DNA from 2 places in the Nostoc sp. CALU 546 genome. Region 1 is predicted to be linked to the other one. Evidence: riboswitches for the same ligand, from Rfam matches in the RefSeq annotation. Region 1 holds a riboswitch; the other holds the start of a gene.

Region 1 (3,418 bases):
CACTCGACATTCTTATGGAGATCGAGAAGTATCTGGTTAATGACACAAGCAGCGCGGTGGGGACAAATTAAGGAATTCCCCAAAAATGCCGAGAAACTAGCCGAAGATGGCTGGAGAACAGATTTATATCGGGAGATAGCATCTGAAATGGGCATTCAGTGTCCCAAGGATGATTACAAGGTCGAACCACCAGAAGTATTTATAGATAAGAAAGGCTTCGACCCCAGCGATCCGGTGGGTTATCTGAATAGTTTTGCTATCAGGGCTAACGCTCCCACTAACTTTTTCATGTCGTGAAGTACCCCTTTTTGCTTCGCTGAAAAAGGAGCTTCCAATTTCAACTACAGCAACGACGGTCTTATTCGTCTTTTGGGTTTCCCGTTTCATCCGCTCTTGCCACGTTAGGCATTCCTATTACTAGAAATTCGGAACTAAATCCGATGATGGTCTTACAAAGCGTCAACAGGCAGCCGCCCGTCTACCCCAGGCAGTTTGATTTTTATTTGCACAACACCGCTTGGATTTATTGCAATAGCAAACCAGCTAACAGTGTTCTTTCCCCGATCTACCGATTTATCTGCGGCAAGTATCTTACTACTACTTTGAAGTTAGCCTGTCTGTTCAATACGGTCGGGTGGGTCAGCGACCATTTATATCATACGTCGCTAATGCTGCGCTATCAGCAGCCAGCATCCTTTTGATCGGAAACAATCCAAAATTGATTGACTAGATTATTTCGGGAGCATTTGATGATGGAATATACTTCATTACCTATTAATACCCAAACCGAAGTTATGCCCCGCACTGGATTTTTAGAAATTGAAAATTTAGTCAAGTCTTATCCGACACCTGATCAAGAGAACTTTGTCGTTTTAGATGGAGTTAATCTGACCATTGGTGAAGATGAATATATTTCTGTAATTGGTCACTCAGGTTGTGGAAAATCAACTCTACTCAAGATAGTAGCTGGTTTAGAAAAAGCAACTTCCGGCTCAGTCCGGCTAGATGGAAAAGAAATTCGTCAGCCAGGAGCCGAGCGGATGATGGTATTTCAGAACTATTCTTTGTTACCTTGGTTAACAGTACGAGAAAATATCCGTTTAGCTGTGGATGAAGTGCTAAAAAATGCTAATCGGGCTGAGAAAATTAGCATTGTAAATCAGCACTTGGCAATGGTAAACTTGACGGCGGCGGCTGACAAATATCCTGATGAAATCTCTGGAGGTATGAAACAACGAGTAGGTATTGCCAGAGCCTTAGCAATTCGTCCTAAAATGTTGCTGATGGATGAACCTTTTGGGGCACTAGATGCGCTAACTCGTGGCAAATTGCAGCGGCAAGTATTAGATATTTGGGAAAATAATCGTCAAGCAGTGATGATGATTACCCACGATGTAGACGAAGCAATTTATATGTCCGATCGCATCGTCTTGATGACCAATGGCCCAGCTGCTAATATCGGGGAGATTTTAGAAGTTCCTTTTGAGCATCCACGCGATCGCGCCGCCATGCGAAACTCAAAAGAATATTTTGAACTCCGCAACCACGCCCTAAATTTCCTTGATCGATATTTTGCCCAAGACGAGTAAATTAGATTATCATTTTTTTAGTGGGTAGCCTAATTCAAATTCATGAAAGCTGGATTTGAAACGGAGGAACCAATGTTTGGGGCTAATCTTGCAGAGAGCGGCAATTTAAGAGTAAAAAGTGAAGAATAATTAATTTTTAACTCAACACTCAGCACTCACGACTCAGCACTCCTAAGAGAGAGACACCTTCCAGTCTTAGCCCGTCAGCTAACTCCGTAGGCAATGGAAGGAACCCCCAAGAGTTTGGCTGTAATACAGTTATTATTGGGGTTTCCTTGACTGAATTTAAGATTTGAGATTTTGGTTATCGTTACTCAATCTAAAATCCAAAATCGTTCGACTGAGCGTAGCCGAAGTCCAAAATCCAAAATTTGTCCCCCCTGCTTCTCATTGCTAATTCATTTCATTGGGAGAAGTAAAGCTGTGCAAATCAAGCCAATGTTAGCACGTCTACAAAGTGCCACAGGTCGAGATGACTTAATTGAACAAATGGTACTGCTGCCAGAACCAAAAAAACCTTTTTATAACAAACCTCAAAGCTCAAAAGCAGTTAATTTAATTGTTGCTTATGACGGATCTCCCAAAAGTCATACGGCATTAGATGTTGCCTTTTGGATTGCCCATCAAACCCGTTTAGCTACTAATGTAGAAGTTACAGTTCAAGCTGTTTATGTATTAGAAGATAATCAAAGCAGCCAGTATCCAAATATCTTGAGTTTTCCACAACAACAGCCTTCATTGGAATGTCAGGTTAGTGAAGTATCAAAGTCTGTCACACTAGTATTAACTCAACCAAAATTGCAGACAGTAGTAACTCCCCTACAACAAGCAGATATAATTCTCTGGCAAGCTCGAAGTTTGGCTGAAGAATGGCAGGGTTGCTTCAAATCTCATTTGCGCTTTGGCTGCATTTCCACAGAACTAGCCAAAGTTGTTGAAGCAGAAAATGCCGATATTCTGTTTTTAGGTTGCAACTCTGTGAATCATCCGATGATTGAGGCACTAGGCTCTAATTTTCCCTGCGCCGTTTTGGGTATTCCCAGTTGTATTGATGAATAATCGCTATTTCAAATTTCAGTAATTTTTATCCAATTGCAATCATAGATAAGTCACCTACAAATAGGTGACTTTTTTCGCTACCAAGTAAATAATTCAACTTCGGGAGTTTAGGGTGTGGAAAACTGGCAAGCAATCCTTAGTGTGATTACGTTTATAAGCGTCATTGTTTTAGTAATGACAGAATGGGTACATCTCACTATTGCGGCATTATTGGGAGCATTATTATTAGTTTTTAGCAACGTCATGACTTTGCAAGAAGCTGTTGGTTACATCGGCAAAAGTCATGGAACACTCGGTTTATTTTTTGGAGTTATGGTGTTAGTACGGGCTTTTGAGCCTACGAAGATATTTGATTATTTAGCCACTCAAATAGTACTTCTAGCTAAAGGACAAGGCAAACGTCTATTACTTGGTATTGTGGCTATAGTGACACCCATTTGTGCAGTCTTACCAAATGCCACAACAGTAATGTTGCTAGCACCTTTAATTCCACCAATGGCGGAAGAAGTTGGGATAAATTTCGTCCCCTTATTGATTTTAATGGTGTTTGTTGCTAATAGTGCCGGACTGCTAACTTTAGTTGGTGATCCTGCTACATTTATTGTCGGTGATGCTGTGAATATCAGCTTTACAGATTATTTATTGGAATTGAGTTTAGGAGGAGTAATTGCTATTGTCATAGTGATTGCAACGCTACCATTTTTATTCCGTAAAATTTGGAATACAAAGTTAGATAATCTTGAAGAACTGCCGCACCCGCAAATAAATCA
Region 2 (3,418 bases), on a different contig from region 1:
TGATTTTCTACACGCTGACGGTAGTGTTTCTCGCAGCAACCTATGGCGTTTGTCGCTGGTTGACAAGCGGACGCTTTGGGAGGTTGTTGATAGCAATTCGTGATGATGAAAGTCGGGTAAGATTTTCTGGCTACGACCCTACAGATTTTAAGGTGTTGGTGTTTGCAGTTTCCGGTGCGATCGCAGGGATAGCAGGAGCATTTTACACCATTCAAAGTGGTTCTGTATCACCCAGAGCAATGGATATTGCCTTTTCGATTGAAATGGTGATTTGGGTAGCTGTAGGCGGACGCGCTACTTTAATTGGGGCGATTGTCGGAACTTTATTAGTAAATTATGCCCGCACTTTTTTAAGCGAACAATTTGCTGAAATCTGGCTATTTTTCCAAGGCGCACTATTTTTGATAGTAGTTACAGTCCTTCCTGACGGTATCGTGGGATGGTTGCGTAGTCAAAATATTTCTCTTTTCCACCGCCGTCAACAAATTGTTACATATCCAACCTTGGAAGAAGACCCCGAAGTGCAACATGAACGCGAAAATATTGGAAACTGAAAACGTAACTGTTAATTTTGACGGATTTAGGGCGCTAAATCAGCTTAACTTTAGCATGGATGTGGGTGAATTACGGGTAGTAATTGGCCCAAATGGAGCGGGAAAGACAACATTTCTGGATGTGATTACGGGGAAAGTGCAACCAAGCCTTGGGCGAGTGTTATTCAAAGGAAGAAACCTACGTTCTTTACCTGAATATCGAATTGCGCGATTGGGAATTGGGCGCAAGTTTCAAACACCTCGAATTTACCTGAATTTAACGCCCCGTGAAAATCTAGAAATTACTATTAACAAGAAGAAAAATGTCTTTTCTACTTTGTTTGAACATTCTAATGCTGTTGAAAAGAATAATATTAAAGGATTGTTAGAAACCATCGGTTTAACGCCAAAAGCAGATATTAGAGCAGGTTTACTTTCTCACGGTGAAAAGCAGCGTTTAGAAATTGGAATGTTAGTGGCACAGTCACCAGACTTATTACTCGTTGATGAACCAGTTGCAGGTTTAACAGATGAAGAAACCTATAACATCGGCGAATTACTTTTAGCGCTAGCACAAAGTCATTCAATTTTAGTAATTGAACATGATATGGAATTTGTGCGGCAAATTGCCAAGAAAGTAACAGTTTTACATGAAGGTTCGGTGCTGTGCGAAGGGAATTTTGAGGAAGTTCAAAATGACTCTCGTGTTATTGAAGTATATCTAGGAAAACAGGAAGAGTAGATTTTTACCTTATGCAGATTTAAATACCATTCTATCCCTTTGTTAGCTTAATTCATACCGTAATAAGCCATGCCTAACTTTCTATAGAACTCCTGATTTTTGAACAAGACTAGGAGAAAATACGAGTGGTTAAACAGGTGTAAGAAGAGACATATAATTGATGAGATCATTTAATGTGGGGAGACTTAAGTTCTCCTTCCCTATGAGGAAATGGGGGTTTCCAAACCTCTTTCTTTGCAGGAAAGTGGTTTCGAGTATATTTGTTGACTTTCCAAATATCCTCTCACAGATTTTTTTGCACTAAAATTCTCAAGACTATTTCATTCCCAAAAAATCAATAAAATGTAGCAGTGAATATCAGTAAGCTTCTCGTTGATAGCATCTTAAAAACTCCAAGTTTCCCCTATGCTCTGATTCTCCAACGCTAGGCACAACAAGCTTTAAAGTGATTCCCAGCACACTTTTTTTGTTCATACTGTTGACATAGTTGATGATGACACGTTATAAACTGTGAAGAAAAATAAATCAGTCTGCCTAATCCACTATATTCCCTGAAAAGTTTTGTGAGTAAGGGTAAACCGGAGCGGAGGAACCAAGTTTGGGGCGTATTTTGAAGAAAGTTAGAGTTAAGAGTGAGGATTCAAGAGTGAGGAGTTAAAAGTTACTAAATAGATAACTCATAATTCATAACTCACAACTTATAACTTTTTCAAGAAGGACATCTCTCAGTCCTAGCCCGTCAGCTAACTTCGTCGGCATTGAGAAGAGACTGAACGAGAAGCATTCTTACAAGTAATGCCTTGTTCTCGTCAGTGTCCTTTGGCTGGTAACTTTGTGGTTCGTTGTGCCTGCCCTCGGCCTTGAGAGAGGATAACAATATCTTGATTTCTGGCGTCTGAGGTAGGATTATTTGCCTTGAGGTGAAAATCAGCTATGTTCCAGAATAAGAAACATCGCATTGCTTTAATTTCTGTCGATGGCGACCCGGCTGTTGAAATCGGTCAAGAAGAAGCTGGGGGTCAAAATGTCTATGTGCGTCAAGTAGGTTATGCCCTAGCCCAGCAAGGTTGGCAAGTGGATATGTTCACTCGTCGTAGTAGTCCTGAACAAGCTGCGATTTCTCAACATAGCCTAAACTGTCGTACTATTCGGTTAAATGCTGGCCCAGCTGAGTTTATTGGGCGAGATGACTTGTTTAACCATTTACCTGAATTTATCGAAGAATTCCAGCGATTCCAGCAACGCCAAGGGTTCCATTACTCCCTAATTCATACCAATTACTGGTTGTCTTCTTGGGTTGGCATGGAATTGAAAAAGCAACAACCGCTGATTCAGGTGCATACTTACCACTCTTTAGGAGCGGTTAAATACAGAAGTATTGGTGATGTTCCCGTAATTGCAGCCCAGCGACTAGCTATAGAAAAAGCCTGTCTAGAAACTGTAGACTGCGTGGTTGCAACCAGTCCACAAGAACAGAAACACATGCGGATACTCGTTTCCAGCAAAGGGAACATTGAAATGATTCCCTGTGGTACCGATACTGATAAATTTGGGGAAATTCCGCGGTCTACTGCAAGGGAAAAGTTGGGAATTGCACCAGATGCCAAGATGGTTCTCTATGTTGGTCGCTTTGACCGACGCAAAGGTATTGAAACTTTAGTACGAGCCATTGGCAAGTCGAGTTTAAGGGGTGAGGCTAACCTCCAACTAGTGATTGGGGGTGGTAGCCGTCCAGGTCAGAGTGATGGAATTGAACGCGATCGCATCGCCAGCATCGTCACTGAACTCGGATTAGAAGATTGTACAACCTTTGCCGGTCGCCTAGATGAAACTGTCCTCCCCTTCTACTACGCTGCTGCTGATGTCTGCGTAGTGCCCAGTCACTACGAACCTTTTGGTTTAGTTGCCATTGAGGCGATGGCGAGTAAAACTCCAGTCGTAGCTAGTAATGTCGGTGGGTTGCAGTTTACTGTTGTACCAGAGGTCACAGGTTTACTAGCGCCCGCCAAAGATGAAGTGGCTTTTGCTGCTGCCATAGACCGCATTTTAATCAACCCAGCTTGGCGAGACCAGTTAGGTGAAGCAGCAAGGCAACGGACAGAAATTGCTTTTAGTTGGTATAGTGTGGCATTCCGACTGACTC

Evidence for each region. Region 1 has a riboswitch for cyclic di-AMP ahead of RRG12_RS24885 (universal stress protein). Riboswitches for the same ligand answer to the same signal wherever they lie in the genome.
Region 2: it holds a riboswitch for cyclic di-AMP, as region 1 does, so the genes downstream of both, RRG12_RS04935 (glycosyltransferase) here and RRG12_RS24885 (universal stress protein) in region 1, are expected to answer to the same signal.

What each region holds. Positions count from the first base shown of each region.
Region 1 covers NZ_JAWJTF010000057.1:31,327-34,744, reverse strand. Annotated here, with positions in the region: gene RRG12_RS24895 (ABC transporter substrate-binding protein) at 1-297, shown strand, start outside; gene RRG12_RS24890 (ABC transporter ATP-binding protein) at 753-1,589, shown strand; cyclic di-AMP (ydaO/yuaA leader) riboswitch at 1,606-1,823, shown strand; gene RRG12_RS24885 (universal stress protein) at 2,028-2,648, shown strand; gene RRG12_RS24880 (ArsB/NhaD family transporter) at 2,763-3,418, shown strand, end outside.
Region 2 covers NZ_JAWJTF010000006.1:114,322-117,739, forward strand. Annotated here, with positions in the region: gene urtC (urea ABC transporter permease subunit UrtC) at 1-554, shown strand, start outside; gene urtD (urea ABC transporter ATP-binding protein UrtD) at 529-1,275, shown strand; cyclic di-AMP (ydaO/yuaA leader) riboswitch at 1,797-2,048, shown strand; gene RRG12_RS04935 (glycosyltransferase) at 2,209-3,418, shown strand, end outside.